One region of the Paenibacillus sp. FSL R5-0928 genome, then DNA from elsewhere that is predicted to be linked to it. Evidence: predicted binding sites of a transcription regulator. Region 1 holds the regulator's gene; each other region holds the start of a gene.
What was found. Region 1 encodes Rex, which represses fermentation and respiration genes when NADH is low (regulators of the CRP and FNR family bind a similar motif). Its sites were predicted from a motif close to TTGTGAAATATTTCACAA; they were not measured.

Region 1 (3,291 bases):
TTTAAAAAGATGGACTGGGCGCCATATTCTGTAGCCATACGTAGAGCTTCTGGAGCTGGAACAGCCGTTGGATCACCGCTGACACCCTTATGAATGAGAGCTGCAAGCCGCATCTCTTCAAACATATCCAAGTTATTGTTGCTTGCCGCGCCATCCGTGCCAAGAGACACCTTCACACCAGCTTTTAGAAGATCAGTAACCCGAGCCACTCCGCTAGCCAGCTTCAAATTACTGCCCGGATTATGAGAGACACCCACATTATGGCGAGCCAAGATCTCAATCTCTTCATCATTTAAATGAACACCATGTGCAACTATCGAGGGACGTGTGAACATTCCAAGCTTCTCTAAGTGAGCTACAGGACGCAACCCGTAATCCGCCACATTTTGTTCCACTTCACGTTTCGTTTCGGACATATGCGTATGCATCGGTAAATCCAGATCATGCGCTGCCTGCACGAACTTAACCAGGAAGTCCGGAGGGCAAGTATAAGGGGCGTGCGGCGAGATCATAGTAGTAATTCTACCGTCCGCCTTTCCATGCCAGTTACGGGCAAAAGAAATCGCTTCCGCAAGCTTGTGATTCTGTACATCCTCTGGACATAACCCGATCACACCACGCATCAATACGGAACGGATACCTGATAACTCAGCTACCTCAGCTACTCGGTCCATATGATCATACATATCGAGGAAGGTCGTAGTTCCACCCTTCAGCATTTCCAATACAGATAAGGAGGTTCCCCAGTATACATCATCACCGGTGAACTTTTCCTCCATCGGCCACATTTTCTCCTGAAGCCACACTTGTAGCGCTAAATCATCTCCATATCCACGCAGCAAAGACATCGCCGCATGACCATGTGTGTTTACAAGTCCAGGCATGAACAGCAGACGACTGCCATCAACCACTTGCACTCCAGCTTCCATCTGAGGCTCTTCTTTTCCTATGTAAGTGATTAAATCATCTTCAATAGTCATATATCCACTCAGAACCGGCTCATCCGTTCCCGGAGTCAGAAAATACCCGCCCTTAATTATCGTTTTATTGCTGTTCATGTTCGCTTTCTTCCTTTCCATCCCGCAAGTAATAAGCAAGACTTTGCAGATCAGTTGTAAAATCAGCTGCATGCACCCGGATATTCGGTGGTGTCTTCAGAATCACAGGGGCAAAGTTCAAAATCGCTTCAATCCCAGAAGAAATGAGAATATCTGCTACATTTTGAGCTTCTGAATCAGGTACGGTAATAATGGCAATGCGAATACCTTGCTCACGAATCGTGCTGCCTAGTTCATCCATTGGTTGCACAGTAAGGGAGTTGATCTTACGTCCAACCTTAGGAGCGTACGAATCAAATATAGCGGTGATTTTCATTGTATCTTTAAGATATGCATTGTAATTAGACAAGGCATGTCCGAGATTACCTGCCCCTACTAAAGCTACATTAAGCTGTTGATCCAGCTTCAGAATATGACGGATTTTCTCAATAAGATACGTTACATCATAGCCGATACCTTTTCTGCCGAAGTCACCAAAATACGCTAAATCCTTACGAATCTGTGCGGGATTAAGATCCAGCTTTTGTCCAAGTTCCTGAGAGGAAACTGTTAATATTTCGCGATTCTGGAGATCATTCAAAAAACGCAAATACACAGGTAGTCTGCGAACAACGGCTTCTGATATTTTATCCGATTTCATATTTTTCCTCCTAAAAATAGTAATGTTCTTGTGAAAATCCATATTCAAACGTATACCTCTCCTTATTAAGGGCGGTACTGTAACTTACCGCCCTTAAGGATAAGGAGGAGCTAAACTGAAGACGAGCATTTTAAGAAGCGCCGCCATCCTCTAGCCATTCCGCTATGCGGGGGACCATTTGATCAGTCAGCATATGCTCCATTTTGGGACCAGGCAATGAATAAAGGAAATACTTCCCGTAATGAGATTCAATAACCCTTGTATCATAAACAATAACTATTCCGCGATCCTGCGCCGTGCGAACCAGTCTTCCGAATCCCTGCTTAAAACGAATAACCGCTTGAGGAACAGACAATTTCATGAACGGATTCTTCTTCTGAGCCTGCAATAACTCCGACTTCGCTTCCGCCAACGGGTGATTCGGCGGTTGAAACGGAAGTCTCACGATGGCCAGGCAAGTCAGTGCTTCACCTGGAATATCTACACCTTCCCAGAAGCTGCTCGTCCCCAGCAGAACGGATGCTGCACTGTCCTGAAAGCGGCGGATCAGCTTGCTCCGGCTGCCACCTTCCACGCCTTGACCAAGCACCGTAATCTCTTGTGAGGCCAAAGCCTCTTTAAGCGGATCATATACCTGACGCAGCATTTTATAAGAAGTAAACAGAACCAGCATCCGCCCACGTGTTGTTTTGGCAGCTTCTGCTAACGACTGTACGAGTGTATCGACAAATCGAGCATCGCCCACACTGCCCTTCACACTAGGAAAATCACGCGGTATAACTAGCAGCGCCTGCTCGCGATACTTAAAGGGAGAAGGAAGGAGTGAAGTCATTAGACGTCCCTCTTCCGCAGCTTCGTTAAGTCCGAGATTATCAATCATAAACTGAAAAGATTTATCTACAGACAGCGTCGCCGAGGTAAGCACGATGCTTTTTTTCTTATCGAAGAACAACTCTTTAAGCTGGCTGCTAACATCCACAGGGACGGCATACATCTGCAGTGATTTGCTGCGGTAATTTCCATTTGCCTCCAGCCAATATACTACATTATCGTCATTCAGCCCCATAAAGAATCTTACTTGCTCACGTATGGAAGCCAAATCCTTAAATAAACCGCTAATATCAGTAACAAGACTGTCTGCTGAGGATTGGCTTTCCTGGTCACGCATCTCATTAAGCATTTTATCACCCTTACGGATGATGTCGCTTAACGTCAGATTCATAGTGTTCTCAAGCGCAACTAATTCATCCCAATCCTTCGGCTTACGGGCGGGAAGCAAACGCATAACCAGTTGTCCCGCTTCCCCTGCTGCTGCATCACTGCGTTCCGGCAAAAGGCTGAACAGCTTGTCGCTGAGTGCATCCCAGGTTTCTTTGACAGTAAGCAGATCCGGGTAGATCCGATCGATGACTCCGCTCCATTCTGAAGCCTCTTCACTGCCTGACGACTGTAAGATCTGGCGCAGAGCAGGAAGCTGTCCGTTTCGGCTATCTTTATACAGTCGCGATAACGTGTGTGCCACAGTGAAATGCTTCATATGCATGCCAAGATGTTTACCAGCCACATCTTCTAAATGATGTGCTTCATCAATTA
Region 2 (3,291 bases), 280 kb from region 1:
CCAACTTGTGCTCCGGATTTTTCGTCTATACCACCATTGATAGCATACAGCAATGCTTTTGCCAGGTTGGCACGAGCGCCGAAGAACTGCATTTGTTTACCGATACGCATTGGAGATACGCAGCAAGCAATCGCATAATCTTCACCCCAGTATGGACGCATTACATCGTCATTTTCATACTGAATTGCACTAGTTTCAATGGAAACCTTAGCACAATATTTTTTGAAGGCTTCAGGCAATTTTTCGGACCACAGTACAGTTAAGTTTGGTTCCGGAGCTGGACCCAAGTTGTACAGGGTGTTCAAGAAACGGAAGCTGTTCTTGGTAACACGAGTTGTTCCGTCTTCAGCCATACCACCGATGGATTCAGTTACCCATGTTGGGTCACCGGAGAACAGATCATTATAGTCAGGTGTACGCAAGAATTTCACGATACGCAGTTTCATTACGAAATGATCGACGATTTCTTGTACTTGTTCTTCAGTCAAAGTACCTTCAGCAATATCGCGTTCTGCATAGATGTCCAAGAAAGAGGACACACGGCCTAGGGACATCGCTGCACCATTTTGCTCTTTAACTGCTGCCAGATACCCGAAGTATACCCATTGAGTAGCTTCTTTGAAGTTGGTCGCTGGTCTGGAAATATCCATACCATGAGCGGCTGCCATTTCTTTCAATTCGCCAAGTGCACGAATTTGCTCGGACAGCTCTTCACGCAAACGAATAATATCTTCAGTCATGGAATCAACTTCAAGCTCAGTTTGTTGTTGTTTTTTGTCTTTAATGAGGAAATCAATACCGTACAGAGCAATGCGGCGGTAGTCGCCGATGATGCGTCCGCGGCCGTAAGCATCAGGAAGACCTGTAATTACGCCGGATTTACGCACAGCTCTCATGTCTGGTGTATATGCATCAAATACGCCTTGGTTATGCGTTTTGCGAATGTTCGTAAACATGTCAACGATGTTTTGTGGAAGCTCGAAGCCGTAAGCCTTCGTAGCATCAACCATCATCTTGATCCCGCCAAATGGCTGGATGGAACGTTTGAAAGGAGCGTCAGTCTGTACGCCTACAATTTGTTCCTTGTCTTTGTCAATGTAGCCTGGAGCATGTGAAGTGATTGTGGAGACAGTATCTAGGGAAACATCCCATACGCCGCCTCTTTCTCTTTCTTCCTTGCTCAATTGGGAAATAATCTTCCATAGTTCAGTTGTGTTACTAGTAGGTCCTACGAGGAATTCTTCGTTTCCTTCATAAGGCTTAATGTTACTTGCGATAAAGTTGTTAACGTCAACTTTTCTGGACCATTTACCTTTTGTAAAACTTCTCCAACCGGATTTCACTTCTTGTACATCTTTTTCAATCACCGACATGCTAAATCCCTCCATCTATATTTATAATATTTGTAGAGATCGCGGGCTTGAAGGTTGATCCCGTGTCTCGTGATCCCAAGAAAGATATGGTTGTTCGAAAATTCACAATCATTGTTCCATGTATGGGACCGTTGTTTATATAAACATTTTAGTTTATTTTCTATAAATAGACTGTGACAAATATCACCTTTCCGGTGATATTTGTCACTTATATCTAGTCCACAACCATCCTATTATCTACTTAACCAAATATTAATTATCAAATCTTCCGTAGAAAGCATTACGGTACACATCTGCAAGTTCAGATACCAGTGGCAGCTTAGGATTGGCAGTTGTACATTGATCTTCAAATGCACGGTCAGCCAAGTAATCTACACGGGATTCAAAATCCTTAGGATCAAAGCCCAGTTGTTGGAAGGATTCTTCGATACCCAGTTTTTTGTTCATATCGCGAATAGCATTGATCAGGCTAGTTACACCTTCTTCAGTTGTGCGAGCTGGCAATCCCAGAATACGGGCGATTTCTGCATAACGCTCGTCAGCTACGAAGTGTGAATATTTAGGGAACGAAGCGAACTTCGTAGGTTTCTTAGCATTGTAACGAATAACGTGTGGCATAAGGATCGCATTAGTACGACCGTGAGCAGTGTGATATTGACCGCCCCATTTATGCGCCAAACTGTGGTTAATACCCAGGAAAGCATTAGCAAAGGCCATACCAGCAAGTGTTGATGCGTTATGCATTTTTTCACGGGCAACTCTGTCGCCTTCAAGCGCCGATTTTTCAAGGTATTGGAATACCAATTGGATTGCTTTAATTGCCAGACCATCAGTGTAGTCACTCGCCATAACAGATACATAAGCTTCGATGGCATGTGTCAATACGTCCATACCTGTATCAGCTACAGCAGTTTTTGGCAAGCTATATACGAACTCTGGATCAATGATAGCTACGTCTGGAGTTAGCTCGTAGTCAGCCAAAGGATATTTAGTGTGTTGTTCAGTTGTTTTATCGGTAATAACTGCGAAAGATGTTACTTCCGAACCCGTACCCGAAGTAGTTGGAATCGCTACAAACTTAGCTTTGTTTCCAAGTTTAGGGAATTTGTAAACCCGTTTACGGATATCCATGAATTTTTGTTTCAGACCGTTAAAGTCTGCGTCTGGATGTTCATAGAATAACCACATTCCTTTTGCAGCATCCATTGGGGAACCACCACCAAGTGCGATGATGCAGTCCGGTTGGAATCTGTTCATCATTGCTGTACCTTTTTCAACTGTAGTTGTCGATGGATCTGGTTCAACTTCCGAGAACACTTCGATCGCTACAGGAGTTTGGCGTTGACGCAGGTAATGTTCAACTCTCTCAACATATCCGAGCTTAACCATCATTGGGTCAGTGATAATTGCGACACGTGTGATATCAGGCATTTTGGTCAGGTACTGAGTAGCGCCTTTTTCGAAATAGATCTTGTCAGGTACTTTAAACCATTGCATATTCACGGTACGACGATTCACCCTTTTCACGTTGATCAAATTAATTGCTGTAACGTTTTGCGACACGGAGTTACGACCATAAGATCCGCAGCCCAGCGTCAACGAAGGGATGTTAGTGTTATAGATATCGCCGATCGCACCATGAGTGGAAGGCGAGTTAACGAGAATACGTCCTGTTTGCAGACGGTTGGAGAACTTCATGATTACTTCTTCGTTGTTGGAGTGGATAGCCGAACTATGGCCCATACCACCAAATTCAACAACTTGTGCTGCGCGTTCGATACCTTGATCTGCGTTTTTAACTTTGTAGCAAGCAAGCACAGGGCTCAATTTTTCAGCGGACAATGGATATTTAGTGCCTACACCTTCAAGTTCTGCTACCAGAATCTTAGTGCCGGCAGGAACTTGAATGCCGCACATT
Region 3 (3,291 bases), 3.2 Mb from region 1:
GTACTGGTTATATATCTCCGGGAGGTCCTCCTCGGTAAGTGCATAGGGTTCCCTTGGATCACAGATGACCGGTTCCATCGAGATTTTGTCAAAACCAAGGTCTGCGATATGAAATATATCATTGGTGAAATCAACATTGTTACGGGTATAGGTTCCTCGTACATAGTACTCTTGGTCCCCGCGCTTACGAACGAATTCCTTGAACTTCGGAAGAATATGATCGTAGCTGCCTTTTCCGTTAACCGTTTGGCGAAGCCGGTCATGAACCTCTTTTCTTCCATCCAAGCTTAATACGACATTGTACATTTCCTGATTTAAAAACTCAGTGACCTCATCGTTCAGCAGCATCCCGTTCGTCGTGAAGGTGAAGCGGAACTTCTTTTTGTATTCTTGTTCTTTGCTTCTTGCATAAGCTACGATCTGTTTAACTACTTTCCAGGCCAAAAGCGGCTCCCCGCCGAAAAAGTCGATGTCCAGGTTACGATGATGACCCGAATTTTCAAGCAGGTAATCGATAGCTTTTTGTCCAACCTCATAGCTCATGATCGCTCGATCTCCGTTGTATTTCCCTTGGCTGGCGAAGCAATAGTCGCATGACAAATTACAGGTATGCGCAACATTGAGGCAGAGTGCCTTAACATAAGTTTTCCGTTTTTTTAAATCAAGCGAGAGGTTCTCATACTCATCTTTTGTAAAGAGCTGGCCATCATTTTTAAGCTCCTCGATATCCACGATGGTTTCTCGAATGTCACTCTCAGAAATGCTGGAATCATGCTTATATTTTTCTAACATCATTGTCACGATTTGGTCGACAGAAGTTTTCTCATAATCCGCTATAATTTCATATGCTAGGTCATCAACAACATGTACCGAGCCACTGTAGGTGTCGAGCACGATATTGTATCCGTTTAGTTTATATTGATGAATCATACTTGCTAATCAAGCTCCTTTTGCACACAAGTAGAAACGGCTTTGCCATCCTTTAGAGGAAGCGTCCATTTCTTAAAAATAGCCGCCCATCATCAGAGCAATGGGCGGTAAAATTCCGAATCCTATCTGTTCATTGCATTTTCACACTTCTGGTTTGCAACGCCGCAGGAAGTTTTACAAGCGGACTGGCAAGATGTCTGGCATGCGCCGCATCCGCCGTGTTTTGCGGTATCCATCAGTTTGCGGGTGCTTAGGGTTACGATTCTTTTCACGATAAATGACTCCTTCTGTAATTTCTTGTGATCACTTTCACTTAATTTCCATGGAACATCGTAGCAACATCACGCAAGTACGTCTATGATGCCTGTCACCTAGCAGAGTAGAGAGGCATTAAACATATAAACAAAGTAGCATCAATGCTAATTCCCGTTCAGTCTTTCATGCTTGTGATCGTAGGATGCCGTAGCGGGAACCAGAGTCAGAGCAATACTAAAAAAGTGAAACAAAAAAGAGACGGCAATGATGCCATCTCCTTTAACAACATTTTTTCTCATACTTGTCCTTAAAGTCCAATAAATATAAGGATCTCATTGCACTGTATCCCTCCTTACCGGTAGAGCGACACTCTCCACATGCGTGGGTGGACAGTGTGAACAAACTTATATTAGGAGCCCTAAGACACTTCCGGACATTTTATCTGCTCTTGAATATTCAATGAATTTATTTATTTTTATAATGTACTACGCCTTAGTTCATAAAAATATTGCACAATCGGATGCTTTAACTTCATCTTCTCGCTCATGTTTAAAATCCAACCGTTTTGATAGAAGGCGGCTCTGAGCATAGCATCTATGGCGTGCTGCAGAGGGACGAGAATGGCCCTCCTATCCATAACCGAACGGATGCTTTTTGTACTCTATCGGGCTTGAGCCGACTCTATTTTTAAACACACGACTAAAATAGTACTGGCTCTTATACCCTACCTTCACGGCCAGATCCCCGATTTTGATATTCGGCATTACGTCATCCAGAATCTCCTTCGCCTTCGATATCCGAAGCTCGGTGACATAGTCAAGGAAAGAAGCACCGATTTCTTGCTTCATCCGCTTGCTAAGATAGGTTTGGTTGATATGAAATAGCGCTGCTACTCGAGTAATAGACAGCTCCGGATCCTGATAATGACTGTCAATATACTCGGTCACTTTTTGGATAAGCACTGTTCCATCCCCTGTATACCCGGGAAGCTCCCGCTCCTTATCCACCCTGCTTTCATGTGAATGCAAAGGATATTTTGCCTGAAGATGCTCATCGATCCGATGAAGCAGCTTGTTCAGATCACTCTTCGGCACAGGTTTCAATACATAATCGAATGCTTGCAGTTGCACGGCTTGACGCGCATATTCAAAGTTATCGTAGCCGCTGATGATGACAACCAGAACCGACGGGCAGCGTTCGCGCAATATATTTATCAGATCGAGCCCATTCATATTCGGCATGTTGATGTCCACAAGACATACATGTGGTGGGGCTTCCTCCACCATATTCAATGCTTCGTTTGCACTTTTCGCTTCTCCTGCAACTTCAAAAAGATACGGACTCTCCTCAATGTATTGTCGCAAGCCTTTGCGAATGATCGTTTCATCATCGACGATGATAATCTTCCACATCTTCATTCCACTCCCCGTCCAAAGGTATTCGAATGACCATAACGGTAATGCCATCTTCGCTCTTCACTGCAAGGCCATATGGCACCCCGTAAGCTAGTCGAATGCGATGGTTTACACTGTATAGCCCAAAGCCTGTGGCAGAACGATCATATGTATCATCAAGAAGGGCTTGATTCATCTGTTCAAGCTTCTCTTCCGGAATCATAACCCCATTATTCTCAACCTTAATGACCAAATAATCGGCCTGTTTATATGCTGTAATCGAAATTTTACACTTTTGATCCCCAAGTGGCTTAATCCCGTGATAAATCGCATTTTCCACCAAAGGCTGCAGCATGAAGCGAACGACTTGGCACTGAGCAAGCTTTTCATCATATCGAAGCTCGTAGTCCAGAATCTCCTCATATCGCACACCTTGAATATGAAGATAACTCTCGACATGGTACAACTCCTGATCAAGCAGAATGTAGGGACTGCCTGTGCCAAGCCCTAATCGGAAATACGCGCTAAGCGCTTCCACCATCTCCACCACATTGTCTGCTCCATGTTCCGTTGCCATCCACTGGATCGTATCCAATGTGTTGTATAAAAAGTGCGGCTTGATCTGCTCATGAATCAGTCTGAGTTCCATCTCCTTTCGGTCCTGCTCCACAGCGTATAATTGAACAAGCATGTCATTGAAGCTTCGTCCAAG

Region 2: the regulator Rex is predicted to act here: its motif matches at 1,464-1,481, upstream of pflB (formate C-acetyltransferase).
Region 3: the regulator Rex is predicted to act here: its motif matches at 1,228-1,245, upstream of scfA (six-cysteine ranthipeptide SCIFF).

Annotation. Positions count from the first base shown of each region.
Region 1 is NZ_CP150225.1:4,816,073-4,819,363, forward strand. It holds gene MKZ16_RS21745 (amidohydrolase) at 1-1,058, opposite strand, end outside; gene MKZ16_RS21750 (redox-sensing transcriptional repressor Rex) at 1,045-1,698, opposite strand; gene dinG (ATP-dependent DNA helicase DinG) at 1,829-3,291, opposite strand, start outside.
Region 2 is NZ_CP150225.1:5,094,520-5,097,810, forward strand. It holds gene pflB (formate C-acetyltransferase) at 1-1,373, opposite strand, end outside; gene adhE (bifunctional acetaldehyde-CoA/alcohol dehydrogenase) at 1,626-3,291, opposite strand, start outside.
Region 3 is NZ_CP150225.1:804,290-807,580, reverse strand. It holds gene scfB (thioether cross-link-forming SCIFF peptide maturase) at 1-930, opposite strand, end outside; gene scfA (six-cysteine ranthipeptide SCIFF) at 1,053-1,202, opposite strand; gene MKZ16_RS03545 (response regulator) at 1,815-2,597, opposite strand; gene MKZ16_RS03540 (histidine kinase) at 2,572-3,291, opposite strand, start outside.